Regions from separate parts of the Pseudoalteromonas sp. SCSIO 43210 genome, predicted to be linked through region 1. Evidence: predicted binding sites of a transcription regulator. Region 1 holds the regulator's gene; each other region holds the start of a gene.
The links. The regulator sigma-54, encoded in region 1, starts transcription at its own class of promoters, with help from an activator protein. The targets are predictions, from matches to a motif close to GTTGGCACGNNNNTNGNNT.
Positions count from the first base shown of each region.

Region 1 (8,240 bases):
ACGTAAGTTGAGTTAACCTTGCTCTTTATTATCAATATTATTGTAGATGATAAAGAGTGAGCTTTTAGAGCCCCCTCTTTGAGCTGCGCGTATTTAGTGCCTATATATTTGCAGTCAGTTCTTCCTTATAACGTTGATGATAACCACAAACGTAATTTAAGTGACCATAACGGCTGAATACCTGTTAGCCCTTGCGTCATTTTATTATCTTTTAAGATTATATAAGATGGCGTGACTTGCCCTTGCCAATCGGTAAATATTTCACTGTGTTGATCGTTGACGGTCGTAAAACTGTAGCCATGATCATTTAGATAGTTATGTAGTTCTTGATCAGAACCTGATTTTATTGCGATGCTCACGACAGGATAATTATTCTCGTTTGCGAGTTCGTTTATGGCAGGGGAGGTAATACTACAAATAGAGCACCAAGTTCCCCAAAAATACACAAGGGTTGGTTTATCTTGGTTCATTGCTGCTAGATCAATGTTTTGCCCTTTATAATCTGTTAATTGTAATTGAGGATTTGCTGGCATGACAGGTTGCCGCCACCAATTGACGGCGGTATAAATGACGAAAAATATAGAGCCATATACCAATACACTTTTTAATATTGATAACCCTTTTTGTTTTAGCGTTTTTTTAGGTGTCTCTTTTTTATTCTTGATATTCGTTGTCATAGTTGCAGCTTTACCCTAAGTATTTTTTACTTTAGTTATTTGCAAAAATTTCTAATTTATACCAGCAACCAGGTAGCAGTTCCTAAAAAGGCGAATATACCAACAATATCTGTCACAGTGGTTAGCACCACACTCCCTGCAAGTGCGGGGTCTATATTCATTCTTTTAAGTATTATTGGAATACTTGCGCCAGCCACACCAGCCACGACTAAGTTCATAAACATAGCGAAGGCAAGTACACCACCAAGCATAAAGTCCCATTGCCATAGGGCAATAACACCTGCAATTAATAATGACCACAAAATACCGTTTAACGCACCAATGGCAAGTTCTTTCATCATTAAAAAGCGTTGGTTTGTTTGGTTTATATGGCCTACTGCAATACCGCGTATAACAAGCGTTAACGATTGACTTCCTGCAACGCCACCCATAGAAGGGACAATACCGTTTAGTACCGCCAAAATAGGTAAAACATCTAGTGTTCCTTCAAAAAAGCTAGCAACAAAGGCCGCTGCAAGTGCGGTTAGTAAATTGACACCTAACCAAACTGAGCGCTTTTTAGAGCTTTTGAGTACTGGCGCAAAGGTATCTTCTTCATCATCTAGACCGGCTAAGCCTAGTAAACTATGCTCTGCATCTTCTCGAATTACGTCAACAATATCATCGATAGTGACACGACCAAGTAATTGATCGTTATCATCCACAACAGGTGCTGATATCCAATTATGGCGCTCAAATAGTTGCGCGACTTCACTTTCATCCATTGAAATTGGGATTGATTCACAATCTTCATCCATTAAATCGCGAACAATTTTTTCAGGTGGGTTCGTTAATAACGTACTCAGTGATAGAGCGCCTATAAAACAGTTGTGTTTATCAACAACATATAGATCATCTGTACCTTCTGGTAGCTCCCCACGTAGCCTAATATATCTAAGTACAACATCGAGCGTTACATCAGGGCGAATGGTTACCGTATCGGTGTTCATTAGCGCGCCAGCTGAACGCTCTTGATATGAAAGTGCTTGTGTTGCACGCTCACGGTCTTGAATATCCATCGCGCTGACAACGTCTTTATAAACGGTGTCTGGTAAACTACGGAGTACTTCACCTAAGTCATCGTGGCCCATGTCTTCAGTTGCGGCTGCAATGTGCTCAGGTTCCATTTGGGCAATAATGCCTAAACGAACATCTTCGGAAAGCTCTTCAAGAACATCACCTTGTACATCAGGGTCAACCAATTGCCAAAGTAGTCGGCGAATTTTATGCGGCGATGACTCTAATAATAATGCGGTATCACAAGGAGCTGTTTTTGCTAACATCCGCCTAACTTGAACAAATTGACCACTGTTAAGCGACTTTGTCACTTGTTTTAATTGTTGTAGTGGATAATCTTGTTCAAAAGCTTCAGGCATTGGCGTCCTTATTGATTTTTATATAACTATGGATAGGGAGGTTTATTAATGGGGTAATTAACCACATTTAGTTTATCTTAGTTTCGGTTTTTAGCTAAGTGCTATTCTTCTTCATTAAAGCGTTGTGCTATCAATTGACCAACGGCATGTAAAGCTTGTTCGGCATCAGGGCCCTCACACACTACTTTCACCTCTTTTCCTTGACTGCTTTCCAGTAGCATTAAAGCCAATACACTGTCCCCAGGCGCTTCTTTATCATCTTGATATATCATGATTGAGGCATCAAATTTAATAGCAAGTTGCGCTAATACTGTAGCGGCTCTTGCATGAAGTCCTAATTTATTTTTTATTAAAAAAGTGTCTTCTAAACGCATAAGTTACTCTACCTAAGCTGAACAGATGATTATTTTGAATGAGTTATTTTTCTTGTTCTCTATGGCGGATTTTTACATTTGGATGTGTCATCGAAAAACTTTCACCAATCGTTTGTGCTAAATATACTGAGCGATGTTGCCCGCCAGTACAACCTATAGCAATAGTTAAGTAGCTACGGTTATTTCGCTCTAAATGTGGCAACCATGTTTGTACAAAAGTTTGAATTTGCCAAGTGAACTTTTGGACAATGCTGTGGCTGGCTAAGTAATCCTTTACGGGTTGGTCTAAGCCATTTAAAGGTTTTAATTCTGGCTCCCAATGTGGATTAGGTAAAAAGCGTGCATCAAAGACATAATCAGCTTCTTTAGGAATGCCGTGTTTAAAGCCAAATGACTCAAAAGTAACAATGAGTTGTTTATCTTTTTTACCCAGAATTTTTTCACGAATTGATTCAGCAAGTTGATGAACACTTAAATCACTCGTGTCGATCATATAGTCAGCGCGAGTAGTGAGAACATCGAGTAGTTCTTTTTCTTTTTTTATAGCTAAATCAAGAGGTAATGAGTCAACTGATAACGGGTGTAGACGGCGAGTCTCAGAAAAACGTTTAATTAATGTTTGATCCTCACTGTCTAGATAAAACAGAGTCGGTTTAGCAAAGCCAGGTAAGTATTCAAGGATATCGTTAAATTCATCTTGCTCTTTTGGTAAATTACGGACATCAATACTAACTGCAATTTTGTCGTAGTTATCAGATACACTTCTCACTAAAGAAGGTAGCAGATTAATTGGAATATTATCTACGCAATAATAACCTAAATCTTCAACTACGCGTAAAGCAACCGATTTTCCAGAACCGGAACGGCCACTTATGATAATTAATTCCATTTATCACCCATTATGTTAATTACGATTGTTCTACAATAACTTGATACAGTTCAGTATCTGATTTTGCGCTGCGTAACTGTTTACAAAAATCTTTATTATTTAGTTTATCAGCTATCGTTGCGAGCGTCTTTAAGTGCTGCTGGTTATCGCCATCAGGTACGATGAGAGCAACAAATATATCAACAGGGCGATTATCTATTGCATCAAAATTAATAGGTGTTTCGCTTACTAATACGAGTGCTAAGGGCTCTTCTGCGCCGCTCATTCGCCCATGAGGGATTGCAATGCCTCTTCCTATACCAGTGCTTCCCAGTTTTTCTCTATTCATTAAGGCGCTGAGAATATCTTGTTGAGAAAGATATGGGAGCTTGTCATGAGCAAGTTGACTGATGAACTCTAAAATTCTTTTTTTACTATTAAAAAGGACCGCAGCTCTGCTGCAGTCCTGACATATAAGTGAACTTAATTTCATAATATTAGTGTCGAGCAAGCTTCTCTTTGTGTTTAATAACTTGGCGATCGAGCTTGTCAATCAGCGAGTCAATGGCGGCGTACATATCTTGATGTTCAGTAGAGGCAAATAACTCAGCTCCACTTACATGAATCGTTGCCTCAGCTTTTTGGTTTAATTTTTCTATATCAAGAATGACATGAACATTATTAATATGATCTGAGTGTCTTTCTAGCTTCGCAAATTTGGTATTTACATAATCTCTTAATGAATCAGTTACTTCTACGTGACGACCAGTTAAGTTTAGTTGCATAAGCATTACCCTCTTTGTTTAGCGTCTTAAATCAAACTTTTTCGCTGATTTGACGGTGGAATAGCTAGAGATTCGCGATACTTTGCGATTGTACGTCTCGCTACTTTTATTCCTTGCTCAGCTAATATATCTGCAATTTTACTATCACTCAATGGTTTTGCTGAGTTTTCTGCTGCGATTAATTTTTTAATGAGAGCGCGTATTGCTGTTGATGAGCATTCGCCTCCATTTTCAGTACTTACATGGCTTGAGAAAAAATATTTAAGCTCAAAAATACCGCGAGGTGTATGCATATATTTTTGAGTTGTTACGCGTGAAATAGTTGATTCGTGCATTTCGACCATTTCTGCTACATCATTTAAAACCATTGGTTTCATGGCTTCGGGGCCATGCTCAAAAAAACCTTGTTGTTGCTTAACAATACAATTAGTTACTTTTAATAGTGTATCGTTTCTACTTTCTAAACTTTTAATAAACCATTTAGCTTCTTGTAGATGCGAGCGAATAAACTGGCTATCACCACTTGATTTAACGGTGCGTGACATTGCTGCATATTGGCTGTTGACTCTGATTTTAGGCATGCTATCTGGGTTTAGTTCAACAACCCAGCGACCTTTTATTTTTTTCACCGATACATCAGGAATTACATACTCAGATTCTTCTCTAACTATAGTATCCGCCGGTTTTGGGCTAAGAGTATGTATTAAAGTCATTATTTCTTTAAGCTCTTCTTCTTTGAGCTTTGTTTTTTTCATTAATGTACGATAGTCGCGAGCAGCTAATAGATCAATGTGCTCGGTTAAAATCATTTTTGTTTCATTAATATAGGGTGTTTCTTTATCGTATTGGTTCAGCTGAATACATAAGCATTCTTGTAAACTACGTGCTGCAATACCAACAGGGTCAAACAATTGAATTCGTTTTAAAACAGCTTCTATTTCGTCAAGTTCAACTTCGTTGTCTTCTTCGTTCTCTTGATTAAAACTTTCTAAAATTTCTTCGCAGCTTAGCGTTAAAATACCCGAATCATCGACGGCTTCAACAATCGCAATCGCAATCGCTTCATCGGTAGGACTAAAGGGAGTCAGTTGTAGTTGCCACATTAGGTATTCATGGAGCGTTTCAGTTGAGGAGCCTTGGTATATAGATTCATCTTCAGGCATTGGTCCTGATGATGACGCTGGGGCTGCGCTCATATATTCATCCCAACTAACATCCATAGCCATTTCATCACTTAGCGTATCTTTAGCAAGTGCTTCACCACTGTCTTGCTCATATTCGCTCGGAACATCATCAGCATTTGCGCTAACAGTGACATCGTCGTTATCTGCTTTTTGCTCGTTTTTACCAGCAGAATCTTCGGCGTAATCTTGCTCTTCAACCTCTAATAGGGGGTTGCTGTCGAGTGCTTCTTGTATTTCTTGCTGGAGATCCAATGTACTGAGTTGCAACAGGCGAATTGCTTGTTGCAGCTGTGGAGTCATTGTAAGTTGCTGGCCCATGCGCAGCTGTAATGATTGCCTCATGTATCTCTAACAATCCTTTTATGTTGTTATAATTAATACTAGCAGATGCTTAAAGACATGGCGTAAATGTTACAGCCTAAATTGTTCGCCTAAATAAACATCACGTACTGTTTTATCGTTTAATACGTGTTCTGGAGTGCCTGATGCAATTAACTCACCATGAGAAACTATGTAGGCTTTTTCGCAAACATCAAGAGTTTCTCTTACATTATGGTCGGTAATTAACACACCAATACCACGATTTTTAAGATGTTCTATTATTTTCTTTATATCTAACACTGAAATAGGGTCAACACCAGCAAAAGGCTCATCAAGCAATATAAATTTAGGATCAGCGGCTAGTGCTCGCGCTATTTCAACTCGGCGACGCTCGCCTCCTGATAATGCCATACCTTGGCTATCACGAATGTGCTGAATACTAAATTCATCTAATAAATTGTTAAGTGTGTCTTCTCTTGCTTGCTTATTCAGCTCTTTACGTGTTTCTAAAATAGCCATTAAATTTTGATAAACAGTAAGCTTTCTAAAAATTGATGATTCTTGGGGTAAGTAACCAATGCCTAATCTAGCACGACTATGCATAGGTAAAAGAGTAATATCGTTATCGTCGATAGAAATCTTGCCTTTATCACTAGGTACAAGGCCTACAATCATATAAAACGTTGTGGTTTTACCTGCACCATTAGGGCCAAGTAACCCGACTATGCTGCCAGCCTTTACTTCCAGACCTACATTTTTTACAACTTCACGGCCTTTATAACTTTTAGCTAATAGTTCTGCTTTTAATGTACTCATGGCTGACCTTTATCGTTTTTTTCTTTTTTAGTCTCAATAGGTACTAAAATAGTATGCACACGATCGGTTGAGTTTTCGTCTTTTTCAGCGCTAATTAATTGCTGTTGCATATCGTAAGTAATACTCTTGGCATTTATTTTTTGACCCGCTTGCGATACTTGTGCATCGCCAATAAGGGTTAAAAATCGTTTAGCTACATCATAACGAACTTCGTTTGCGCTGGCGCTCATTATAGTGCCATCAGTTTGTTTTTCTTCGAAATATGCAGGGCTACCAGTTGCAATTAGTAGCTGTTTATTATCGCCTAATTCATCACGTTTATGTACTTCTAAACGGTTGGCTGTAATACGACGGTTGCCGTGAATAATCTCAACATTTTTTTCAAAAATTCCGACGTTTTCTTTTAATTGGCCTTCTTGTTTGTCGGCACTTATTGATATTTGATTCGCTGCAGGTTGAATCGCTTGTTCAGCAGCGCTAAGGTTGAAAGCTAGTATAAGTGTCGGAATAATAAGTATTTTTGAAATTTTATTGGTCATAATATATAGTTCGCGTATGGTTAATAAGTTTTATCACTTCAGTTTTTAAATCGGCTTCAAGGCCTTTACCGGTGATCTTTAAATTGGGTCCCGTAACAATAACGGGTTGCTCTGAACGCATCGTGAGTAGTTTTATATCTACTTGAATATTATCCGCATTAATCTTGTCTATCATTGCATTATCAGTAAGATTATTGGCAACCACGTTACCTTCTAAAATTAATTGTTTTCCTTCATATAACGTTGCTTCGTCTGCATTTATTCGCCATGTTTGTTTTTCGTTATATAAGGTGAAAATGGGCTTTTCAAAAAAGGTAAAGCCTAACTGTTGATATAATTCCATTTTAGCAGCTGTAACTTTATGATTAATTTTACCATTTTCATCATAGGCCGTTTGTTTTAGCTCAATAGCAATATAATCAGGCTTAGCGATAACTTCAGCTTCAACCTGAGCTGTCATATTTGTTTGTGCAAAATAAGGGTACCAAAGCCAAACCATACAGCTGATGAATAAAACGCTTAAAATTATGCGCGCTGTATTCATGAACTAGTACCTTTGCTAGTAAGTGGTTTGTCGTTCTCTAGCATAAGTAAGTCGGTTAGTTCTCTCACTGCGCCAAAACCACCCAGCATCTGTGTCGTGTAATGTGATAAACGCTTGATTAGTGGGTGAGCATCGTTAACTGCAACGGCAAACCCGACTAATTCCATTACTGGCATATCGGGGCCATCATCACCAATGTAGGCAATTTGATCATCACTTAGGTGAAGCTTGTTTTTTAGCTCTTCGTAAGCAATAAGCTTGTTTTCTTGACCTTGATAAATATGTTGTACTGTTAAACTGGTCATACGTTGTTGCACTATCTGCGAATGGCGACCAGTAATAACAGCCACTTCAAAGCCACTGTTTATAAGCGCTTTAATGCCAAAACCATCTTTTGTATTAAATGCTTTGAGCTCTTCACCTTGATTGCCAAGATAAATTCGGCCATCAGAAAATACACCATCAATATCGCATATAAGTAGTTTTACTTTTTTAGCACGTGCTTTTGCATCAGCACTCAGCGGTTGATAGAGTTCTTCAAATTGCATTTATAATACTCCTGCTTTTAATAAGTCTTGCATATTTAGTGCGCCAATAGGCTGGTTTTGCTCATTAACAACAATCAAGCCATTTATACGTTTGTGTTCCATTATATTAAGCGCTTCAGCAGCTAAAATATCTTGTGTAGCTGTTGTGCATGACCTAGTCATAACAAGG
Region 1 is NZ_CP087225.1:747,688-755,927, forward strand. It holds gene LOS73_RS03295 (protein disulfide oxidoreductase) at 126-677, opposite strand; gene mgtE (magnesium transporter) at 734-2,092, opposite strand; gene LOS73_RS03305 (HPr family phosphocarrier protein) at 2,194-2,466, opposite strand; gene rapZ (RNase adapter RapZ) at 2,510-3,355, opposite strand; gene ptsN (PTS IIA-like nitrogen regulatory protein PtsN) at 3,375-3,827, opposite strand; gene hpf (ribosome hibernation promoting factor) at 3,832-4,119, opposite strand; gene LOS73_RS03325 (RNA polymerase factor sigma-54) at 4,146-5,645, opposite strand; gene lptB (LPS export ABC transporter ATP-binding protein) at 5,715-6,440, opposite strand; gene lptA (lipopolysaccharide transport periplasmic protein LptA) at 6,437-6,979, opposite strand; gene lptC (LPS export ABC transporter periplasmic protein LptC) at 6,969-7,523, opposite strand; gene kdsC (3-deoxy-manno-octulosonate-8-phosphatase KdsC) at 7,520-8,071, opposite strand; gene LOS73_RS03350 (KpsF/GutQ family sugar-phosphate isomerase) at 8,072-8,240, opposite strand, start outside.

Region 2 (8,240 bases), 1.3 Mb from region 1:
GCTATTGAGTTTTAAGCTCTTTGCGCAGCAGGAAATGATGGATCATAGCCATATGCCTATAGCTGTGCCAAATGATACGCCAATCCCGGCATTAAGCCTTAAGTTATTAAAAGATAGTATGTTGGGTTATAACTTAATTTTAGATACACAGCGTTATGATTTGTCTGTGCCGCCAGAGGGCACGATGAACATGCAACAAATGATGGTTGCGACAACAAACCAAGGCACCGGTTTTTTACAAGGTCATGCTCATTTATACATTAATGGGGTTAAAATACAGCGAATTTACGGACAAGCGTTGCATTTACCTGCTAACTTATTTAAAACTGGTATAAATACCGTATCGGTTACTTTAAATAATCATGGTCATATGTATTGGACCGTTCAAGGCAAAAAAATAGTTGCTACGTTGTATGTTAGCGATCAAAGCAAAGAGTTTATAACATACCGATTTGAAAGCTTTCCTAGCAAGGTTGAAAACACGAATTAATGAAAATTCATAATAAACTTTTTTTAATACTATTTAGTTTTACCTTTAGTGTTATTGCAGGGCTAGTAGTACTTATACAATGGAGTATAGGCCAAGGCGTAATTGATTTTGTTAATGCAAAAGAGGTGAAAGCGCTTGAACCACTTGTTGTACAACTTGCAAAACAATACGAACAAACACCCTCATGGCAACGCGTTGTTGGCGATGGCGAAAATTTTAGAAAGCTTGTTGAATCGCAGCTAGAAAATAGCCAGTTTTTACCTAGACCACCAAAAGGTCCGGGTCACAGGGGAGGGATGATGCGACGACCGCCGCCAGATCATGTTCGTTTAGGGATGGATCGCCGCCCACCACCGGACAATATTGCTCACTACGCATTACTTGATGAAAATAAACAGCGAGTAGTGGGTAAATATCTCAGTGATTTAAAATATATAACAACCCCAATTACAGTGGGCGATAAAACAGTGGGTTACTTAGCTGTTTCCAAAAGAGATAACTTGGTTGATGGTTATGAGCTTGATTTTTTACAGCAGCAAACTAACTACTTATGGTTTATTGCTTTAGCTGCGGTATTGCTTACATTACTGGTTACCTTTTTATTGTCTCGCCACTTAGTTAGCCCAGTAAAGCAAATTGCTAACGGTATGCATCGCTTAACGCAAGGTAACTATGAGACCAAACTTACGCTTGAGCGAAAAGACGAATTAGGCCAATTAAGCGAAGATTTTAATATCCTTGCATTTACACTCGCTAAAGATGAGCAAGTACGTAAGCGATGGCTTGCTAATATTTCTCATGAGCTTAGGACGCCAATGAGCATTTTACTCGGTGAACTTGAAGCTATGCTACTTGGTATACGAGAACCGAACACAAAAAATATAAGTTCGGCTAACGATGAAGCTTTGCATTTAAAACGCTTAATACACGACTTGCATATGCTCAATAGCGCAGAGTTAGGTGGTATGCACTACACTATGCAACCTACTGATATGGCGTTATTATTAAATACTATTGAGCAAAAATATCAGGTTGTGCTTGAACAAAATAATATAAAAATTCATTTACTAAATAGCGCTAAACACATAACTGTACAAGCAGATAAAACACGCCTTTTGCAGCTACTCGATAATATTTTAATGAACGCAGTACACTATGCACAATGCTCAACTATTTCATTAACGGCTAGCAATATAAGTATTAAAGGGCAAACCTACTTAGAGCTAATAATTGAAGATAATGGCGTAGGTGTAGAGCAGTCGCATTTATCGCATTTGTTTGAGTATTTATATCGAGTAGATAGTTCGCGTAATCGCCAAGAGGGGGGTTCTGGTTTAGGCTTATCTATTTGCCAGCATATAGTTAAAGGCCATAATGGTGAAATAGCTGCTAAAAAAGCCAGTTTAGGTGGTCTTGCCATTATTATTAGATTGCCTACTATTTAGTTTATAAAAATAAAGTTGAGGTTACTTACAGAGATGCCTATGAGTGAACAAATTCTGATTGTGGAAGATGAAGTAAAGCTAGCTAACTTAATGAGTGACTTTTTAAGCAGCCACCACTTTATCACTCATCAAATACATCACGGGAATGAAGTATTACCTTGGCTTGAAATTAACAGCCCGAGTGTAATCTTACTCGACATAATGTTACCTGGCCAAAGTGGCATTGAATTGTGTAAAGCAATCAGGCGCTTTTCAAACGTGCCTATTATTATGGTATCGGCAAGAGTAGAAGAAATAGATAGATTACTTGGACTAGAGTTAGGTGCTGATGATTATATTTGTAAGCCGTTTAGTTATGCTGAGCTGGTGGCACGCGTAAAAGCTATATTAAGGCGATTAAATAACGCAAGTGATGTTACAGAGTCAACAATGAAGCTTGATGAGAGCACCTACAACGTAAAATACAAATCAAGCAGCATAGAGCTAACGAACTTTGAATTTCAGCTATTTAAACCTTTGTTTAACAACCCAAATCGTATTTATTCGCGCGATAGTTTAATGGACACTATGTACGCCGATCAGCGTATTGTGAGCCACCGTACTATTGATAGCCATATTAAAAAGTTGCGTAAAAAACTAGATGAAGTGACACAAACTGAAAGTGTTATTCAGTCTGTTTATGGGGTTGGCTACCGATTTGTGCACCCGCAGTAAGGGGGGATTAGTGAGCTATGACGATGAGCTACTCATCATCGTCAGCATTTTTAATTCGCTCTAAACGGTCAAACTCTTCATATTCTGCCGCTTGGATTTCATCAAGAATAGAATCTACATCGGCAAGTTCGTCGCTGTCTTCAAATTCACCTGTAAGCGTTGAATTAGGCGTTAAATTGGCCTCTTCAAATAATGCCCACATTTCTTTAGCGTATTGAGTTTTTAGTATGCTTGGCGCAAATTCACCATAGTAGCGGCGTATGTTATTGACATCGCGTGCAAACATAGCTTGTGCACTGTTATTTGCTGAAGCGTTAACTGCTTGCGGTAAATCTATAATTACAGGGCCGTTGTTATCTACAAGTACATTAAATTCAGATAAATCGCCGTGTATTATACCTGCGCAAAGCATAAGCTTAATATAATGCATCATGAGTTTATGCTGCTCAATCGCTTGCTCTTCACTAAAAACGACATGTCCAAGTTGAGGAGCTACGTTACCATCCTCGTCCGACACGAGCTCCATAAGCAGCACGCCATCAATACAAAAGTAAGTATCAGGTACACGTACACCCACACCGGCTAAACGAGATAGCGCATCCACTTCGGCATTTTGCCAAATCTCTTCTTCTAATTGACGGCCATAGCTAGAGCGTTTGCCCATAGCACGGGCTTGGCGTCCACCACGTACTTTTCGGCCTTCTTGGTATTGTGCCGCTTTTTTAAAGCTACGTTTAACGGCATCTTTATACACTTTTGCACAGCGTATGTGTTCACCACAACGCACAATAAATACATCGGCTTCTTTGCCGCTCATTAGTCGGCTTATAACTTCGTCAATAAGGCCATCATCAACAAGAGGTTGTAGGCGTTTAGGTATTTTCACAGATTGCCTGCTAAGTAGGGTTGGTTATTAATCATTATTTATGAAAGTGCTCTGTATTTGTTTGTTTAATTGGCTCAAGCAGTATATCAGCTTTGAGAATTAAGGGCAGTAACGCAACTGCTCGTCAGTTATTAATCGTATTATTTTATTAGCTTATATATTGATTGCAATGCAATCAACCATAACTTTTTAAATTAATTTTTTTATCAAAATAATTTACTACTTCCCTATTGTTTGCACATTGTTTGCGTTTTTAAAGCGTAATCTTAATTTAATTCTTAAATACGAGGTTATTACTATGAAGCATTTTTCAACACTTGCCACTGTGGCAATATTATCTATTGCTTTTTCAGCTAATGTAGCTGCACGAGGCGGTGACAATCCTCCTGAAAGACCTGATTTTTCAACTATTGATACTGATGGCGATGGTGTAATTAGCTTTGAAGAGTTTAGTGCTAAAAAACCACCGCACGGCGATGCACAAACAATTTTTGATTCTATAGATGCCGATGGTAATGGCGAAATTAGTGAACAAGAGCTTAGCGATCATAAACCACCTCGTCGTGAACGTTGAAAGGGTCCTAAAATGATTAATAGTATTAACAGCAGTTCTGCCAGTTTTATGTCGCAACAAAGCAGCCAAACAGCAAAGCTAACAACAGAGCAAAGCGATTTTATTAAAGAAACGCTTGCACAGTTTGATGCAGAAAACTTAACTAGCGACGATGCGCAAAGTATTCAAGCGGCGTTTAAAGAGCAAGATATTGCACCCACTAAAGAGCTTGCTGATTTAATGGGCGAACTTGAATTTGATGCTAAAAGTATTGGTGATGCAGGACGGGCAGAAGGCCAGCGTCCGCCACCGTCGCAAAACTCATTAGAATCAGTCGATACAGACGAAGTAGTCAGCTATTTAGATGAGCTCTTAACTGAGTATTCAAACCAGTTGTCAGGTGAAGATAAAGAATCAATCCTTGCATCAGTGCAAGAGAAATTTGGTTTAAGTGAAGGCGATTCGCTGCTAAATGTAACTGCTGAGGTATTATTACTTAGAGTAAAGCTGACTGTTACTCGAAAGTCTTAAGTCCAAAGCCCAACGGTTAATTCTGTTGGGCTTTTTTATTGGCTTAATTTAACCGTGTTTCTATTTTGCTGGTGCCATCTTCTTCGGTAAATTTAAATACAAAATCTTTTTTACCATCTTGGTTTATATCAACTAACAGAATATCTTTGTTATTTTTAGGCAGCGTTAATTTTAATTTCTTACGTTTTTTATTTAGCAGTGAATCTTGCTCTCCGTAATAAATATACAGTGTTTTTTTACTGTATTTGTATACCGCGTCAATATAGCTGTCGCCGTTAATATCGCCTAAATAGAGCGCTGGTTTGGAATCATTGCCGTTCATTCCCACTTCCATTTCTAAATCAAGTTCGATACTCGATTTATTGGCAAATGAGCCGTCGGGTTGCTGTTTATAAAGATTCATTTCTACATCTACATCAGTACTGCCACCGCCCAATGCCATAGACGCGATAGTACCTAAGCCAATATCTAAGTCCATTTTTTGTAAATCAATTAAGCCATCATTATTAAAATCAGTTTTGAGCAATAGTTCACTAGGGCCCTGTGTTTCAAATAAGGTAATGGGCGTATTAGTAAAACCTTTAGCGCTCCCTAGGTATAAAGTATGTGCTATTTTTATATCTAACGAATCCATACCTTGCGTAGGCTTAAACTGCCTGGTTGTAAAATCTAGAAATCCGTCGTTATTAATATCAATAATTTGCTTTATTTTGCGAGTTTCACCATTACTTAGTTCGCCTAACTCGATGTCAAAGTCAATTGAGGTAAGCTTTTGCTCAAAGCCCTCTGAATTAGCAAGGAGTACATCTGCTCCAAAGTCGTTTGAAAATACTAGGTCGTTTAAGCCGTCGTGGTTAAAATCAATAACGACGGGTTTATTGCTAATATTAACTTCCAGCGAAAGTCCTTTACTTGAAAAACGACCTTCATACAAAGGTGTTTGCATAAATTGGTTGGGCTTAAAGCTGCCGTCTTTGTTTTGAACATATAAGGTGCTGCTTGTTAAATTAGGGATAAAAATATCACTTAAGCCATCGTTATTGGCATCAAAAACAAAATCAATTTTCTCAAACTCATCTACTTTTAATGTATTAAGCACTGATTCATAAGTAAACAATAATGTTGTTTTATCGCTATTGGTTTTATAAACCCCGTCGTTTGCTAAAATTAGTGCTTGTTTGGTATCGGCATTGGCAAGTGTTGCTACATCAAAACCAATCGCATTATTGGGTAGGGTAAGTTGAATGCTTTTTGCGCTTAGTAAATTGATGCTCTCAAGCTGCTTTAGGGTCTTGTTATATGCAAATACAGTTGCGGAGTCGGTCGTAATTAATGCTTGTGTTGTTTGTATTGCTAGTTTTTGTGCTGATACAAGGCAAGGAGCTAAAGCGCATAGCGTTATTATTATTTTATTCATTCGTTAATCCTTTAAATTAACGAGCAATATAGTATTGCTCAAGATTAATTTATAGTACCAACGACTAATTTTAGAACAACTAAATATATGTAAGAAAATGTGGCTGAATATCTATTTTACAGAGTGAGGAAGCCACTTTAAAAGCTTTTCAAATAAAATATCTTGGGCAATTGGTTTTGATATATAGTCATCCATTCCGGAATCTAAACATTTAGTTTTATCACCCGTCATAGCATTCGCTGTCATTGCTATGATTGTAATGGCGTTTGCTTTATCTCTTGCTTCATTATTTCTAATTAAAGTTGTTGCCTGATATCCGTCCATAACAGGCATCTGGCAATCCATTAAAATAAGAGAGTATGGCTCAATAGTATTTTTTTGATCTAAGTAATCAAGTACCTCTTTACCATTGGTCGCAATATCTACAACACTAATTCCCATCTTTTTCAATGTTGTTGCGGCGACAATCTGATTAATTTGATTATCTTCAGCTAATAAAATACGTATATCTTCACGCCATACAATATCATTCGGCCCAAGTGGTTTTTCGGTTATGGTACAAGTTTGGGTATTTTCACTATGTAAAGTGTTTCTCTCGGGTAAGCATTTTGTAAGAAGGTTAAAAATATCTTTAGTTGTCATCGGTTTTGGAAAGTAAGCAGTAAAACCATTTTGTTTATAGTGTTCATTAGTTTCAAACTGATCTATTGTGGTCATCAATACAAGGTTTGCTGTACTGAGAAGATTTAGATCATTAATCGTTTTACCGAGTGTTAATCCGTTACTGTCGCTAAGTTTTGTATCAATAATTACAATGTCGAAAGGATGAGCATGTTGGGTATAAAATTGCTCGTAAGTATTTAGCGCAATTTTTGCTGATGAGCTTATTGTTACGATTGCTCCCCATTGTGTAAGCTGCTTTTGAAGTACGTTAGCTTGGTTTTTGTTACTGCACGCTATTTGTATGTTAATTCCAGTAATATCTATAGGAGGCATTACTTTTTCTGTTTTTTTACCTTTCTTTAAAGTGATATCAAAAATAAAGTTACTCCCTTTATTTTCGTCCGACTTTACCTCTACTTCACCTTGCATCAAATTGCAGAGTTTCTTAACGATGGCTAACCCTAATCCTGTCCCGCCGTATTTCCGTGTTGTTGAAGAATCTACTTGTGAAAATGATTTAAATAACTTGGCTTGTTGCTCTACTGGAATGCCTATTCCGGTATCCTTCACTTGGCAGTTAAAGCGTATTTCATTCCCATTAGTGGGGATTAATTTAGCAATAATTTGCACTTCTCCTACATGGGTAAATTTAAGAGCGTTATTAACAAGATTTGTTAATATTTGTCTGAGTCGTCCAGGATCTCCAATAACGAAAGGGTATTTGATATCTGTAATATCTAAAATAAGTTCAATACCTTTACTATATGCTTGAGCTGCGACTGTTTCTAAAAAATCTCCTAGCATGGCATGCAAGTTAAACTCTAACTCTTCTAGCTCAAGCTTACCTGCATCTACTTTTGAAAAATCTAAAATATCATTAATTATATTGAGTAAAGAGTTTGCACTGTTAAGTGCAATACGTGTTTGATATTGCTGCTTTTCGTTTAGAGGGCTATCTAAAATAAAGTTAAGCATACCGAGTACTCCATTCATAGGCGTACGTATTTCATGACTCATTGAGGCTAAAAACTCACTTTTTGCTATATTCGCTTGTTCTGCTAATGCTTTTGCTTCAATTAATGAATGATTGGCAGCAATCCGTTTAGTGATATCTTGCTGAATTCCTACAAAGGCGGTGAGTTTAGAGTGTTCGTCAAAAACAGGGGAGATTTGTAAACTATTCCAAAATGCGGTGCCATCCTTTTTGTAGTTTACTATTTCTACACGCTGAGTTTTTAATGTTTTTATTGCGTTTTTAATGACCGATATTGATTTTTTATCTGTGTTGGGGCCTTGTAAAACACGGCAATTTTTACCGATCATATCTTCTTTTTTGTAACCGGTTATTTTTTCAAACTCGCTATTTAAAAATACTAAAGGTAGACCAGGAACTTTAGCATCTGCGATCGATATTCCTACATTACAAGACTCTATAGCATGGGCTAATAAATCATTTTGTTCTTTGGCTTTTTTTAATGCCTCTTGTGATTTTTTTTGTTCAGTGATGTCAGTAATTGAGCCCGCCATTCTGATGGCAATAT
Region 2 is NZ_CP087225.1:2,074,952-2,083,191, forward strand. It holds gene LOS73_RS08870 (hypothetical protein) at 1-490, shown strand, start outside; gene LOS73_RS08875 (ATP-binding protein) at 490-1,935, shown strand; gene LOS73_RS08880 (response regulator) at 1,975-2,649, shown strand; gene LOS73_RS08885 (PA4780 family RIO1-like protein kinase) at 2,678-3,535, opposite strand; gene LOS73_RS08890 (EF-hand domain-containing protein) at 3,834-4,109, shown strand; gene LOS73_RS08895 (hypothetical protein) at 4,122-4,619, shown strand; gene LOS73_RS08900 (FG-GAP repeat domain-containing protein) at 4,663-6,036, opposite strand; gene LOS73_RS08905 (PAS domain S-box protein) at 6,148-8,240, opposite strand, start outside.
Region 2: the regulator sigma-54 is predicted to act here: its motif matches at 3,768-3,786, upstream of LOS73_RS08890 (EF-hand domain-containing protein).

Region 3 (8,240 bases), 310 kb from region 1:
TTAGCGCCACGCGGTAGCGATGTAAAAGCGGAAGTAATTGGTAACCAAGTAATCGACGCACTTAAAAAAGCAGACGACAGCGTAGTAATGCGCCGTATTGAGTTTGTAGGCCCAAGTGTAGGTGAAGACTTAAAAGAGCAGGGTGGCCTAGCCATGTTAACTGCACTTATTTGTATCTTAATCTATGTTGCATTTCGCTTTGAATGGCGCTTCGCTGTGGGTGCGGTAGGTGCACTATTACACGATGTTATTATTACTGTAGGTTTGTTTTCTATATTAGGTTTAGAGTTTGATTTAACTATATTGGCGGCAATTCTTGCGGTAATTGGTTATTCACTTAACGATACCATTGTTGTGTCGGACCGTATTCGTGAAAACTTCCGTAAAGTACGCATTGACGACACAGTTGAAATTATTGATATTTCACTTACCCAAACACTTAACCGTACACTTGTAACATCAATCACCACTATTTTAGTATTGATTGCCTTGTTTGCATGGGGCGGACAAACTATTCATGGCTTTGCAACTGCATTGTTATTTGGTGTGTTTATTGGTACTTATTCTTCTATTTATGTTGCCAGCTCTGTTGCACTTGCAATGGGCGTAAGCAAAGAAGATTTAATACCAGAAGTAATTGAAAAAGAAGGTGCAGACCAAGACGCTATGCCGTAATGGTTGTGTAACTGTTAAAAAAACCGCTCTGTTGAGCGGTTTTTTATTGCGTGGCGTTTATTTCAGTGCAATAAAATTGTAATACAGGCTTGCTACTTTATTATTCTTATCAAATTATAATTAGAGTCCGACGTGACCGTACAACACAAAGTTTTAGAATATATTTTAAATAATGCTGAAATAACGACATTATTTCAGCCTATTTTTAATATATCTAATCAAAGTATTATTGGTTACGAAGCGCTCAGTCGCGGTCCTAAAAATAGTCCACTTGAAATGCCGAATAAGTTATTTGAAGTGGCTCATCAGCATGCATTAATTTCAGAACTTGAATTATTATGTCGCTCTAAAGCAATCGAAAACTTTGTAAAATTAAACCTCCAAGGCAAGCTCTTTTTAAATGTAAGCCCTAAAACTTTACTCGATCCGTGTCACCCCAAAGGCGAAACGTTGCATTTAATTGAGCAATTTGGATTAGCTGCGAACAGAGTTGTGATTGAGGTTACTGAGCAAGAGAAAGTTGATGATGGGTTTTTACTTTTAAAAACAATTGCTCATTATCGAGAGCTTGGTTTTACCATTGCTATTGATGATTTAGGCGCTGGCTACTCAGGGTTAAAGCAGTGGTCTGAGTTATGTCCAGATTTTGTAAAAATAGATCGCTATTTTATTGATTTTTGTGATGAGAGTGATGTTAAAAAAGAGTTTTTAAAATCAATCACTATACTTGCTAAAGCAACTAATACAGCCGTTATTGCAGAAGGTATTGAGCGTCCGGAGGAGCTGGCGTTAGTTGAGAGCTTAGGCATTAGTAACGTACAGGGATTTTTACTCGAAAGGCCCAGTTTACGACCAAGTTATGACTTTAGTTCTGAGCAAATACAAGCACTAACATTTAAAGCAAAGGCGCTCTGTGAGCAATCAATGGCAATAGGGTATCTTGCTTTAACTCAGTCAGCAATTGATAGCGAAACACGCTGTAAGGATGCTCACAAGCTATTTGAGCAAGACAAATCAATTATTAGTATCCCAGTATTAAATCAAGATGACCAGCCAATTGGTTTACTTCATAAAGATCAGCTAACGGAAGTATTTGCGGCCCCCTACGGGCACGCACTTTATGATAAACGCCCAGTTACAGAATTAATGGACAAGCAACCATTAGTCGTTGACGAGAATCAAATGCTTGATGTCGTAAGTAAGCAAATAACAGATCAGGATTTTGATATACGCAGGCATATAGTTATTACACGCAATAATAAGTACTTGGGATTAGCGCCCCTGAGAGATATTTTAAAACATATTACCGAAGAAAAAATTCGCCACGCACAGCACGCTAATCCGCTTACTATGCTACCAGGTAATGTTGCTATAAATGAAGCTATAGAGCAAAGGCTGCGTAATAAGTTAAAATTTTCATTAGCTTATATAGACCTAAATCACTTTAAACAATTTAATGACTTATACGGTTATGCCAGCGGTGATAGTGTAATTAAATTATTAGCCGATGTAACAGTGCAAGCTTGCACAAACAGTGCTAACTTTGTAGGACATATTGGCGGTGATGACTTTATGGTTGTGTTTGACCAAAGTGATGCAGTTACAATTTGTAATACAATTATTGAACGGTTTGAATTGCAGTCACAGCTATTTTTTACTCCTGAGCATATTAAAAGCAAAGGATACTGGGCTACAAATCGCGAAGGTGAAAAGCAATTTGTCCCTTTACTGACCTTATCGATTGGTTTGGTTGAACCTGATTTACAACAGTGTAAAAATAGTCATCAAGTAGCTGCATTAGCGACTGATGCTAAAAAAGAGGCCAAACGATACCGTCATAGCTATCTTTTTATCTGTAAGCGAAGAAGGCCTACACCAGCGGTGGTGCGTTTAGCAAATAGTAAAAAGGTAGTTTAACAAAGTAGGTGATTATTATGTTGCCATTTAAGTATCTGGTTAGCGTTGTAAGCTTGTTTGTGTGTAGTGCTATAGCAAGCGAAGTCAATATTATTAATGTCCCTCAAGATCAACACTCGCATTTTACGCGTGACGACTACCTCAATGAATTACTCTCAAAAGCACTTATCAGAGCCGATTACTCAGCTGAAATAAATTTAGTGCCAGTTCACCCTCATCAACAACGAAATCTTATGGCACTTGATGGGAACGCCCTTGATTTATATTGGAGTATGAGTAGCCCTGAGCGAGAGTCGTTGGCGATTGCAATTAAAATCCCTTTATTTAAAGGGTATATTGGTAAAAGAGCACTGCTTACGAATACAAAAAATGTAGATAAATTTAAAGGTATTACCTCTGTTGAGCAATTATCAATGCTTATTGCAGTGCAAGGTCATGATTGGCCTGACATGCGGATATTAGTTAACAATGGACTAAGTGTTAGGCCACTTTCTAATTTAAACTCGATGTTTGCATTAACAAGTCAGGGGCGGATTGATTATTTTCCGCGCTCATTCATCGAAGTTAATTCAGAGCTTATGGATTTAAAAGATAAGAATTTAGTAATAGTGCCAGATTTATACATTAGCTATCCAACTGGGCTTTATTATTTTGTCTCAAAAAATAAACCCGAACTGGCTCAAGCGATTGAAAAAGGGCTTAAAATCATGCAAAAAAATGGTGAATTTGATGCGCTATTTTATGAGTATTTCGCGACAGAGCTTAATTCATTACCTTACACAAAAGGTAAAACAATAGAGCTTAAGCTTGATAACCCTTATTTTTAGACACAAAAAAAGGAGCCTGAGCTCCTTTTTAGTATACTGTTGTACCAATCTACTTAGGTAGGGAAATTTAATTCGTTAAATTGTTCAAATACTTATGCAGATTCGTATTAGTAGCATTAAATTAGCGAAGTAACGACTCAGTTAATACTGGGCGAATTTCACGAATAATCGCTTGAGTCAATTTTGGTGAACCACAGATGATATTACCGCTGTGGCTATAGTTATTACCACCAGCAAAATCTACAACCATACCGCCGGCTTCTTTAACCATTAGTTCGCCCGCTGCAGAATTCCACGGTTTTAAACCAATTTCAAAAAATCCATCAACACGACCCGCTGCAACGTATGCCATATCTAGTGCAGAACAACCTGCGCGACGAATATCAGCAGTGTGTACAAACAATGCTTTAAATGCTTCAGTGTATGCATCCATGTGGTTTTTATTTTTGAAAGGGAAACCAGTAGCAAGTACAGTGCCCGCAAGAACGGTAGTTTTGCTTACACGAAGACGTTTGCTGTTAAGCTGAGTGCCTTGACCACGAGAAGCAGTGAAAAGCTCACCACGAATTGGATCATAAATAACAGCTTGGTCCAAACGACCTTTAACTTTAAGTGCGATAGAAACCGCGTAATGAGGGATGCCTTTGATGAAATTAGTTGTTCCATCGATAGGATCTACAATCCATTGGTAATCATCATCCTTTCCTTTATGCTCACCTAACTCTTCACCAACAATCGAGTGAGTTGGGTAAGATTGTAAAATAGTGTCACGAATTACGGCTTCAGCTTCTTTATCAATGTTAGTTACTAAGTCGTTAGCGCCTTTTTGTTGCACTTCAACTTTTGATAAATCTTCACTTGCGCGAAGTAAAATTTTGCCTGCGTTACGCGCAGCGCGAACCGCAATGTTTAACATTGGATGCATGGAGTTACCTTTGGGTTGTAAAAGAACGTTTATATATTTCAGCCGGCGTATTTTAGCGATTTCTGCCATAAAGTAAACAATAAACCCTAAATACTTTTGTGTGTTTTTTATACTTTATTGTTCTGCATATATATTTGCGGCTGTATAAAATTTAAATAAATCTAAAAAACCACTTTACCTAAAGTTAACTTGAGGTTTTATTGTGTTTGCATACTTAATCAAGAAGGACACATTATGTATTTAGAACATGTCAATTTAGTGGTTAATAATATTGAGGATATGATTAAATTTTATCAAGCGGTATTCCCTTATTGGTCAATCCGAAGTGAAGGTAGGGGCACTTGGCATGGTAAACCAAGGCGCTGGGTGCATTTTGGTGATGACACACAATACATTGCAATGAGCGATCATGGTGAAGGTGAAAACCGAGATTTAGCAGGCCATCAATTAGGTTTAGCGCACTTTGCTTACGTTACCCAAAATTTAGATGCAGTAGTAAAGCGTTTGCAACAAGTTGGTTTTAAAATAGATAAACAAGGCGGTGACAACCCATTTAGAAAAAATGTTTATTTTATCGATCCGGCTGGATTTGAAGTAGAGTTTGTAGAATATTTAAGTGATATACCAAGCGAGCGAAATAACGATTTATAATAAAACGTCAGGCAGTAACTTAGGCTTATTCATCTTTCGAAGTTGAATTTTAAGCCGTGTGTTTGGTTTTTAGTAGAACACACCTATGTGGTGTGCTTATTCCCTATAAATAGGTAATAACAACGTATAAATGCCAAACACAGGCTAACGAAAGGCTCTACCTAGGACTGCAGTTAGCACTGAAAATAGTTGCTTGAGATCGATTTATTATCCAGAGTTCAGGTTATTTAGGTTACAAATTTCGGGCAGCAATTAAACGCACCTAATTAAGGCAATATCTGACCTTAAAGGTCAATCGACTCTAACGCGCTGCTAGATAAATTATAATGAGCGGTTATTATTAACGCCAAGTTGTGTTTTTAGCTCGTTTGCAAAGCTCATAAACTTCTCTTTTATGGTGCGTTTTATTTTAACTTCAACCGCTCCCATTACTGCTTTACCTTCAATATGAATAGTGGGCCCTTGGCGCTTGTTAAGCGATACCGACTTGTTTTCAAGGCTGCTTAAAATACAAAACATTTTAGAGACTACATTTACATGCTCTGGTACATAAATTTCATCGCTACCAAAAATACAGTTAACGTGAATCGTTACATTTTGATGGGTAAAAATGGCATCAGTAAAATCAAGCACTACAGAGCCCATAAAATTGGTTAAGTATATATTTTTTGGCACAACCCATTGACCGCTGCGCTCGTTAGAACCCAAAATGCTGCGTAGCGTAAAATCATCATCGCTGTTTTGCTGTGCACTATAATGTGGAGTAAATTGCGATTGTTTTTCTGCTTTATATTGCTGATCGGTATTAAGTGTTAAGTCTTCAACTAGGATTAACAAAGCTTCATTACTATTTGCATCCATAGCCTCATCTAAGCGTCTTTCAAATGCATCCACTGAAATAACGCCATGGCTGTAATTATAAATTAATTGATCTATCACTTGTTCGCGTACTTGCTCTATTGGGCGGTCTTCAACTTTTACAGACATGGGTATTCCTTATTATATTTACTATTGGTGGTGAGTAAGCAAACGGCGTACCAAATATAATTTCAATAATTATCAGAGGCTTAATTTTTCAGTCTGTTTTTAGTTTTGTTATATTAACGATAGATTAACCAAAACAGCAATTATCTAGCTATTTTCACAATGTGAGAAAGTTTTACCGGTGAGTCTGTAAATAGTTACACGGCTATAACATGAGATTAGTTGATTTAAATTTCCAACCCATTGAATTTAAATGTTAAATTTAGTTGGCCTAAAGTTCGCATTAGTTAAAGTGTCTTTAATCAAAAGGAGAAAGATTATGAAAACATTTAACAAATCTATTATCGCGGCTTTAGTTCTTGGTACTACGGCTATGAGTGCCCAAGCAAACAGCTGGGAAAACGAAAGTAAAGATGCTTGGATTGATGGTAAGGCAGAAACAGTGCTACTTATGAACACTAATCTAAACAACTTTGACATTAACACTGATGTAAAAAATGGCAAGGTAGTACTTACAGGTAAAGTTGATAGCGAAATTGAAAAAGAGTTAGCAGAAGAACTTGTACTTAGCCTAGATGGCGTATCCGATGTTGAAAACAGCCTGACTGTTGTAAAAAACATGGATACCAAAAACACAGACAAAGACATGATGGATGATGGTGATAACGACCTAACAGACGCTAAAATCACCACCGTAATCACAACGCGCTTCCTATTTGACTCAGAAGTTGGTGGTACAGACATCGATGTTGATACCGATAACGGTATTGTAACTCTAAACGGTTCTGTAGAATCTGAAGCTGAAAAACAGCTAGCGGTTAAAATTGCCAAAAATGCTGAAGATGTGCGCGACGTGGTAGATAAATTATCTATCGTTGCTGAATAATGCACTATACTCAAAGCCCAGTGAATCTGGGCTTTTTGTTTTTTAATTTTAAAGGAGTTAAGTTATGGATATCATTCGTATAATATTGTCAGTTTTATTACCGCCACTAGGTGTATTTTTGCAAGTAGGCTTAGGTATGCATTTTTGGTTAAATATTTTATTAACACTGCTAGGTTATTTCCCAGGGTTAATACACGCCATTTATATTATTGCTAAAAAGTAACGTTGTGTTATTTGTATTATTAGTTGTGTAAGTCAATTTTAAATACAGCTTAAATAGGCACTTTTAATTGGCTTGCATGAATCCCTTCTCCTAAATTCCTCATTTTTACACATTACTCCCTCATAAAAGATTACTATTTAAGCAGTTAGCTTACTGATTGTTAAAATAAAGGTTTTTAGTAGTGACAAGCCCCCAAAAAGTTTTTATACTGCAACCCGCTTTAGTCGCTCTGTGACTGAACGCTTCAAAAATTAACTGCCTAGCAGTTATATAAAAGTTGGCCCCTTAGCTCAGTTGGTTAGAGCACACGACTCATAATCGTTAGGTCCCCAGTTCGAGTCTGGGAGGGGCCACCACTTTTAAAAGCTTTCCAAGTAAATACCTACTAACAGAAATTACCCTGTGCTACCTCTGTGCTACTTTTCAATATAGCAAATTAACGTAATCTTGTAACTTTTAAGGCTTCTTATATCCTGTGAGCGTATTTTAACTATGTGCGGTCAATCATTGAGGAATTTAAAGTGGCAATTGATTATCTGTTGCCTTGGAGTATTTGTTTTGTAATAACCTGTACTGGACAAAAAAGATGTAAAACTAGTATGATGGGCACTTGATTAGGGATAAAGATTACAAGGTAATAGTGGAAATAGCCTTTAGCTCAAAAGAACTCAGAGATTCATGTTGCCAATATTTAAAGCTTAAAGAGTTGGTAGGGGATTTTACTGAAACGTTAATGTCTCTCTTTGAAGATATAAAAGCTTGTAGTTCTTTTGGTGAATTAAAAATTCTATTATCTGTCCCATATTTTTTTCAAAATACCATGTCACCTGAACGCTTGATTATTAATATTACCGATACCGTAGAATTAGCTTTTGTAGCCAACAACAGCTATGTTTCTAAAGAAGCTGATTGGGATTATGTTACGCACTTAAAATTAGTAGAAATTTTGGACGAAGGAAAGCAATATGCAAAATTTTCAGCCTAACTGGTGTTCTCCACCTGGTGCAACAATTCAAAGTTTAGCAAAGAAAAGAGCTTTTTCTGATGAAGAGCTAATGAATCATTTGAATTTGGAGAATGATGGTTTAGAAAACCTTTTGAGGGGGTTTTCTAAGCTTACTTCAGAAATTGCAGAGAGACTTGAGCATATTT
Region 3 is NZ_CP087225.1:442,558-450,797, forward strand. It holds gene secF (protein translocase subunit SecF) at 1-675, shown strand, start outside; gene LOS73_RS01870 (GGDEF domain-containing protein) at 808-2,592, shown strand; gene LOS73_RS01875 (substrate-binding periplasmic protein) at 2,610-3,419, shown strand; gene suhB (inositol-1-monophosphatase) at 3,541-4,344, opposite strand; gene LOS73_RS01885 (VOC family protein) at 4,579-4,995, shown strand; gene LOS73_RS01890 (LiaF domain-containing protein) at 5,317-5,982, opposite strand; gene LOS73_RS01895 (BON domain-containing protein) at 6,299-6,865, shown strand; gene LOS73_RS01900 (YqaE/Pmp3 family membrane protein) at 6,930-7,088, shown strand; tRNA gene LOS73_RS01905 (tRNA-Ile) at 7,368-7,444, shown strand; gene LOS73_RS01910 (hypothetical protein) at 7,729-8,073, shown strand; gene LOS73_RS01915 (ImmA/IrrE family metallo-endopeptidase) at 8,054-8,240, shown strand, end outside.
Region 3: the regulator sigma-54 is predicted to act here: its motif matches at 6,019-6,037, upstream of LOS73_RS01890 (LiaF domain-containing protein).

Region 4 (8,240 bases), 1.8 Mb from region 1:
AATCGCGCAATAGGTTTAAATGCATCGCTTACTTTTATTGGTGAAGCAGTACAATTGTTAAATGAAACAAATTTTGAACAAGAGTGTGAAAAGTACCAACAAAAAGAATGCATGATCATTTTAGGTGCATTGCAGTCTCTTGATCACGAAGGTTTAATTAAGCGCTACCCAACCTTACCTTTTTTATTAATAGGCGAAACCCTTAAACCATTACTAAGCATTGCTAATGTGGTTGGCCTCATTTGCGAACCGTTTAGTCATGAAGTAACAACACAGTTGCTTCACGATTGTCAGCAATATCAGCGAATGTTACCAAATGGACATAAACATACCAAACCCCTCAAAACCTTTGACGGGCTAGTGGGTGAAACAGATGCAGTAAAAGATGTACGCTTTTTAATTGAGCAAGTGGCAAAAACGGACGCTAATGTTTTAATTTTAGGTGAGTCAGGAACCGGTAAAGAAGTTGTTGCTCGTAATGTACACCTGCTTTCTAAGCGTAACAATGGGCCATTTGTGCCTGTTAACTGTGGTGCTATTCCGGCGGAGTTATTAGAAAGTGAGCTATTTGGCCATGAAAAAGGGGCATTTACAGGAGCAATATCCGCTCGTAAAGGACGCTTTGAACTTGCACAAGGTGGTACGCTGTTTTTAGATGAAATAGGTGATATGCCGTTGCAAATGCAGGTTAAGTTGCTGCGCGTATTACAAGAACGCAGTTACGAGCGAGTTGGCGGTACAAAGGCGATTCAAGCTGATGTACGTGTTATTGCTGCAACGCACCGAAATTTAGAAAATATGATTGAAGAAGGTAGTTTTCGTGAAGATTTGTACTACCGATTAAATGTATTTCCTATTGAAAACCCGTCATTAAGTGAGCGCGCAGATGATATTCCGCTGCTTTTAAAAGAACTGATGCGCCGTGTTAACGATCAAACAGGTTCTACCGCTAAGTTTACTGAGCGCGCAGTGGAGAGCTTAAAAGAGCATGCTTGGCCTGGTAATATTCGTGAGCTAGCTAATTTAGTGGAACGAATGGTTATTATGTTTCCTGAAAAGGTAGTCGATATTCCCGATTTACCTAATAAATACCGCTATATTGAGGTAGAAGCATATGAGCCTGAGTACCCAGAAGAGTTAATGGAAAAAGACGCGTTTAATGATATATTTAGCACAGGATTCAGTGATTACGAAAACGAACCTGAAGCAGAGTTTAACCAAGTTGGAAGTGGGTTGTTGCCCGATGACGGTATTGAACTTAAAGATTACTTAGCCGAGCTTGAAATTAGCTTAATAACGCAAGCGTTAGAGCGCTTTGATTACGTTGTGGCTCGCGCAGCAGAAATATTAGGTGTACGCAGAACCACGCTAGTTGAAAAAATGAAAAAGTATAACCTTTCAAGAGATTAGTTTTTGAACGCCTGCAAGCAGCGCGTCTACAAAACAACCTCAAAAACTTTGGTGGTAGACGTCTAGCTTGCTCACGTGAAAAGCGAAGCTTTTAATTATTTAAACACCCATCCAAAAAACTACGTTTTTGAACGCCTGTAAGCAGCGCGTCTACAAAGCAACCTCAAATCAAAACTTTGGCGTAGACGCTGAGCTTGCTCGCGTGAAAAGCGAAGCTTTTAATTACCTACCTATTTACCTGCTTACTCACCACTAAAAGCCTTAATAATTTCTTCTTTTCTAAAACAGTCATTACTGTGATCGTTAACCATACCGCAGGCTTGCATGTGTGCATAGACTGTTGTTGGGCCTAAAAACTTAAATCCTCGCTTTTTTAAGTCTTTAGCAAATGCAGTTGATTGTTCAGTTATAGCAGGGTAGTCCTCAATATTATTCACGTGACTAACAAGCGGCTTATTACTCACAAATTGCCATTGATAATTGCTAAAGCTACCAAACTCTTTTTGAATACCGATAAAACATTTTGCGTTATTAACAGTTGCTGCAATTTTTAAACGGTTACGAACAATCTCTTTATTTAACATTAGACGCTCAATGTCATCTGATGTAAATTCAGCTACTTTTTTTACATCAAAATTAGCAAATGCCTTTTTATAACCTTGGCGTTTTTTTAATATGGTGTACCAACTCAAACCCGCCTGCGCTGATTCAAGAGTTATAAATTCGAATAGTTTTTGGTCATCATAAAGTGGCACCCCCCATTCTTCATCATGGTAAGTAACGTAGTCAGGTTTAGTCGTGTCTAGCCATGGACAACGGCATTCTATTTGCTCACTCATTATTATTCCTTAGCGTGCGTCATTTTTATGTCGCTTGTTTTTCTTATGTAACTTAATGATAAATATATAAATAAACTTTGGTACAAATTGTGCATTTAACTCTGTATCTACATTAGTTTGAGATTTGATTATGGCCCTTGCAAGCGTGCTAAAACCACAGTTTATTTCTGCAAATAAGTATAACCCATGTTTACTTCAAGAGGAGTACATTGGTGAGCTAAGTGATCTTCGTAAGCAGGCAAGTTGGCTTTCGCACTTGGTTGATACAATGCCCACTGGTGTTGTTGTACTTGATGGTAAAGGCATGGTTGCTAAAGCGAACCAAATTGCGATTGATATGCTTGGTGAACCACTTGAAGGTGAAAAGTGGTTTTATGTTATTCAGCGGTCTTTCAAACCACATCAAGATGATGGACACGAAGTATCATTAAAAGACGGGCGTTTAATTAAGCTCGATATTACCGCTTTGGCTCCAGAGCCGGGACAACTTATTTTAATGACGGACTTAACTGAGACGCGACGTTTACAAAAACGTGTTGCACATATGCAGCGATTAAGTGCGCTGGGTAAAATGGTGGCGTCTCTTGCGCATCAAGTACGCACGCCTCTATCTGCAGCAATGCTTTATGCTGCTAACTTAGGTTCAAAGCGCTTGCCAGAAGCATCTCGCGATAATTTCCAAACTAAATTGATGTCACGATTAAAAGATTTAGAAACGCAGGTTAATGACATGCTGTTATTTGCTAAAAGCGGTGAGCAGCAAGTCGTTGAACAAGTCTCTATGCAGCAATTATTAACAGAAGTGAAAACCGGTGCTGATGCCATGGTCGCACTTAATGAAAGCGAGCTGGATGTAAGTCTTCCTGAACCAGATATTGTAATAGTGGGGAATAAGACAGCGCTAGCCAGTGCTGTTCAAAACCTTATTCACAATAGCATTCAAGTGATTGGTTCTGGGGCTAAAGTGCATTTGAGTGCCGCGACTGATTTACAAGATCACGACTTTGTGCGTATTAGTGTAAGCGATAATGGTCCCGGTATTGATTTAAGTCAGGCTGATAAAATGTTTGAACCCTTTTTTACTACAAAAAGCCAAGGCACTGGTCTAGGGCTCGCTGTTGTAAGTTCGGTGGTTAATGCGCATCAAGGACGTGTTGACGTTAGTAACAATGCTCATGGTGGAGCTTGTTTTAGTTTACTGTTGCCAATACGCGCGACATCTAAATTAGAGGAATCATTATGAGTAATATTATTTTAGTCGTAGAAGATGATGCGGGGCTCCGTGAAGCTTTAATTGATACGCTGGAGATGTCAGGTATTGAATGCGTTTCAGCTAATAGCGCAGAGCAAGCGATGTTATTGCTTAAAAAAGAGCAATTTTCATTAGTCGTAAGTGATGTGCAAATGGGAACCATGAGTGGTTTGGACTTACTGCGAAGTATTAAATTAAATTATCCCGATTTACCTGTATTGATGATGACGGCCTATGCCACGATTGATGATGCTGTTGAAGCTATGCGTTTAGGTGCTATTGATTATATGGCTAAACCATTTGCACCTGAAGTGCTGCTAAATATGGTGAGTCGCTATTTGCCTGAAAAAGCGAAAGAGACAGATGGCCCTATTGTTGCCGACCCAAGTAGCATTCAATTACTCGAACTTGCAAGTAAAGTTGCACGCTCTGATGCGAGTGTAATGGTGCTCGGGCCTAGTGGTTCAGGTAAAGAAGTGCTCGCGCGTTATATTCACGATAAATCGAGTCGATGCAATGAACCCTTTGTTGCTATAAATTGTGCTGCGATCCCTGAAAATATGCTTGAGGCCACTTTATTTGGTTACGAAAAAGGGGCGTTTACAGGTGCTATTCAAGCATGCCCTGGTAAATTTGAACAAGCGCAAGGCGGAACAATTTTACTAGATGAAATCACTGAAATGGATTTAGGATTACAGGCAAAGCTACTACGAGTGCTACAAGAGCGGGAAGTAGAGCGTTTAGGTGCTCGTAAGACAATCCAACTAGATGTTCGTGTATTAGCAACGAGTAATCGTGACTTAAAAGAAGCGGTCGCTAAGAACCAATTTAGAGAGGACTTATATTACCGACTTAATGTTTTTCCATTAATGTGGCGACCTCTTTGCCAGCGCCCTGGTGATATAATTATACTCGCAAAGCATTTAATAGAACGCCATATAAATAAAAGTAAAGAGCCTATGGCCTACTTAGATAAAGCAGCAGAGCAAAAACTACTTGCTCATGCATGGCCTGGTAATGTTCGTGAACTGGATAACGTAATTCAGCGAGCACTGATACTACGAAGTGGTAATACAATAAATGAACATGCTATTTTTATCGAAAACTTAGTAGCAAGCGATTTTGTAATTACACCAACAGAAGTATTGGAAACAGCAACGTCAAACGAAGCTATAAATAGCTTAAGCACGGCATATTACGATGAAAAAATGCCTATGGTTGGTGAGCCAAAGCAAGATTTACTTGCGGTTGACACCGGGAGCTATAAAGATGAACTTAAAGACAAAGAGCATAGTATTATTTTAGAAACATTAGCTCGCTGTCAAGGTAAGCGCAAAGATGTAGCAGAAACATTAGGTATTAGCCCTCGAACATTACGTTATAAGCTAGCGCAAATGCGCGATTTAGGTATTTCACTTCCTGCATAATCCCTCTAAGCCCCAAATTTAATTAATTTAATTTGGGGTTGTCAAAACTCTGACTCACAAGCTGACTGTAACCAATTGTTTTAATTGTGTTTTTAGTTGGCATGGTTTGTGCTTTATTATCTTTATAAGCTTAACTGCATTGTCAGAGAAAAATTATGAAAATTCAAAATAGCGCTGTCTTTCAAGAAATGCAATCAATGGCCCTTGAAGCTGGCCGTAATAATCAAATTAATAAATTGCCAACTCAAGTGCAGTCTACTTCTACTGCACAATTTGGCGATATGCTAAGTAATGCGCTAAATACAGTGCATGAGTTACAACAAGATACAGGCCAAAAAGTAAAAGCAGTTGAAATGGGTGACCGAAGTGTATCGCTTGCTGAGGCGATGATTGCTTCTCAGAAATCTTCGGTTGCATTTGAAGCTACAGTACAGGTTCGTAATAAACTTGTAGAAGCTTACAAAGAAATCATGAACATGCCTGTTTAACTAGGTAGTGGAGAATTATCGTGGCGCAATCTAACCAATCTACAGACCTTGCACTTGCTAGTGGTGATATCGACCAAAGTGATAGTGATGATCAACAAGAACAGAAATCAGGCTATTTAAGTGCTTTAAATGGTACTGATGTATTACGCCAAGTGACACTGGTTATAGCTCTGGCTATTTGTTTGGCTATTGCCATTTTTATCATTATTTGGGCACGTCAGCCAGATATGCGCCCATTGGGTAAAATGCAAACAGAAGAGTTAATTCAAACCCTCGATTTTTTAGATGCACAAAAGATAGAATATCAACTTGATGGTAATGTCGTATCGGTTGATGAAAGTGAATATCAAAATATAAAATTATTAATGACTCGCGAAGGGTTAGACCAAGGACCTACTTCGGGATCAGATATTATCATGCAAGATATGGGGTTTGGGGTTAGTCAGCGTCTTGAACGTGAGCGCCTCAAACATGGTAGAGAGCAGCAATTAGCACGTACTATAGAAGAGCTTAATAATATTACTCGTGCGAAAGTATTGCTTGCTATACCAAAAGAGAACGTATTTGCGCGCAGAGAGAAAAAGCCATCTGCCACCGTTGTGCTAACACTTAAACGTGGACGCTCTCTTAATGGTGAAGAGATAGACTCTGTTGTTGATATGATTGCTTCAGCAGTACAAGGCTTAGAGCCAGGTAGGGTGACTGTTACAGATCAAAATGGTCGCTTATTAAATTCAGGTTCGCAAAGCTCATTAGCAGCACGTTCTCGTAAAGAGTACGACTTAGAACGTAAACGAGAACAAGAATATTTAGAAAAAATAGACAGCATTTTAATACCTGTCGTAGGGCTTGCAAATTATACAGCCCAAGTTGATTTAAGTATGGACTTTAGTGCGATAGAAGAAACACAAAAACGCTACAATCCAGATTTACCTGCAGTGAGAAGTGAAACCACATTTGAAGAAAATAACATAGGCGGTTTAGCCGTTGGTATTCCAGGTGCGCTTACGAATCAGCCTCCACTAAACTCGAATATTCCAGAAGTAGCAGGACAAGGTGGTGCAGGAACAGGCACTTCGCCAACTCGTAATCACAAAGAATCTACGCGAAACTATGAGCTTGATACTACTATTTCGCATAAACGCCAGCAAACGGGGGTAATACGCAGAATAAGTGTATCGGTTGCTGTTGATTATATTCCAAAAGTGGATGAAAACGGCGAAACGACCATGACACCACGATCAGTGGAGGCATTGTCAAATATTCGTCGTTTATTACAAGGCGGTGTCGGGTTTGATATGCAGCGTGGCGATGCACTTGAAGTGGTAACAGTGCCATTTGTGCGTGAAACGACAGGTTTAGACCTTGAAGTCCCAATGTGGGAGCAAGATTGGTTTGTGAAGTATGTGCGTCTGGGTCTAGGTGCCTTAGTAATTATTGTTCTTATTATGGCCGTTGTTAAACCAATGCTTAAACGTCTAATTTACCCAGATAATACCTTGGAAGAGTATGATGAAGATGCATTGAGTTCAGGGGTTGATATTGGTGACAGTACACTTGATATGCTAAATAAAGACTTTGATTCTGCTTCAATTGGCTTCTCTAGCGATGGTACACTACAGTTACCAGACCTACATGGTGACGAGGACTTATTAAAAGCAATTCGTGCCCTTGTAGCTAACGAACCAGAACTATCATCACAAGTAGTGAAAGCGTGGTTAACAGAAGATGACTGATCAAGAACAAAAACAACTGCCAACAGCATTTGATGTTGATAAGCTCGATGGTGTAGATAAAGCGGCTATATTACTTTTGAGTTTATCAGAAGAAGATGCGGCGCAAATACTCAAGCATTTAGAACCTAAACAGGTACAAAAAGTGGGTATGGCAATGGCGGGCTTAGATGACTTGTCTCAAGCTAAAATAAGTGCCGTGCATAATTTGTTTATTGAACAAATTCAGAGTTTTAGTACGATAGGCTTCCAATCTGAAGATTTTATCAAAAAAGCACTTACAGCTGCATTGGGTGAAGATAAAGCAGCCAGCCTTATTGACCAAATTGTTATGGGATCAGGCGCTAAGGGACTTGATTCTCTTAAGTGGATGGACTCTAAGCAGGTAGCGAATATTATTCGTAATGAGCATCCGCAAATTCAAACTATTGTTTTATCTTATTTAGAGCCAGAGCAGTCTGCTGAAATATTGGCACAGTTTCCTGAAAAAGTACGTTTAGATTTAACTATGCGTATTGCTAATCTTGAAGAAGTGCAACCTGCGGCATTGCAAGAGCTCAATGAGATTATGGAAAAACAATTTGCAGGTCAAGCGGGTGCGCAAGCAGCTAAAATGGGCGGTTTAAAAGCTGCAGCTGATATTATGAACTACCTTGATACAAATGTAGAAGGGCAGTTAATGGACTCTATTCGTGAGCACGATGAAGAGATGTCACAGCAAATTCAAGACTTAATGTTCGTATTTGAAAACTTAATGGATGTTGAAGACCGTGGCATTCAAGCAATTTTGCGTGAAGTACAACAAGATGTACTTATGAAAGCGATTAAAGGCACAGACGATGCTCTTAAAGAGAAAATATTAGGTAACATGTCTAAACGTGCAGCAGAAATGCTTGCTGATGATTTAGAAGCAATGGCACCTGTAAGAATTAGTGAAGTTGAAGCTGCGCAAAAAGAAATTTTATCAACTGCACGTCGTTTATCTGATTCTGGCGAGATTCAGCTAGGTGGCGGTGGTGGTGAGGAGTTCCTGTAAAGCATGAGTAAGTTAAAAGGTCGTCCACTCAATGCAGAAGAAGCAGATGAATTAT
Region 4 is NZ_CP087225.1:3,859,752-3,867,991, reverse strand. It holds gene LOS73_RS16860 (sigma-54 dependent transcriptional regulator) at 1-1,410, shown strand, start outside; gene LOS73_RS16855 (DNA-3-methyladenine glycosylase I) at 1,653-2,249, opposite strand; gene LOS73_RS16850 (sensor histidine kinase) at 2,380-3,492, shown strand; gene LOS73_RS16845 (sigma-54-dependent transcriptional regulator) at 3,489-4,928, shown strand; gene fliE (flagellar hook-basal body complex protein FliE) at 5,084-5,416, shown strand; gene fliF (flagellar basal-body MS-ring/collar protein FliF) at 5,437-7,152, shown strand; gene fliG (flagellar motor switch protein FliG) at 7,145-8,185, shown strand; gene fliH (flagellar assembly protein FliH) at 8,189-8,240, shown strand, end outside.
Region 4: the regulator sigma-54 is predicted to act here: its motif matches at 5,024-5,042, upstream of fliE (flagellar hook-basal body complex protein FliE).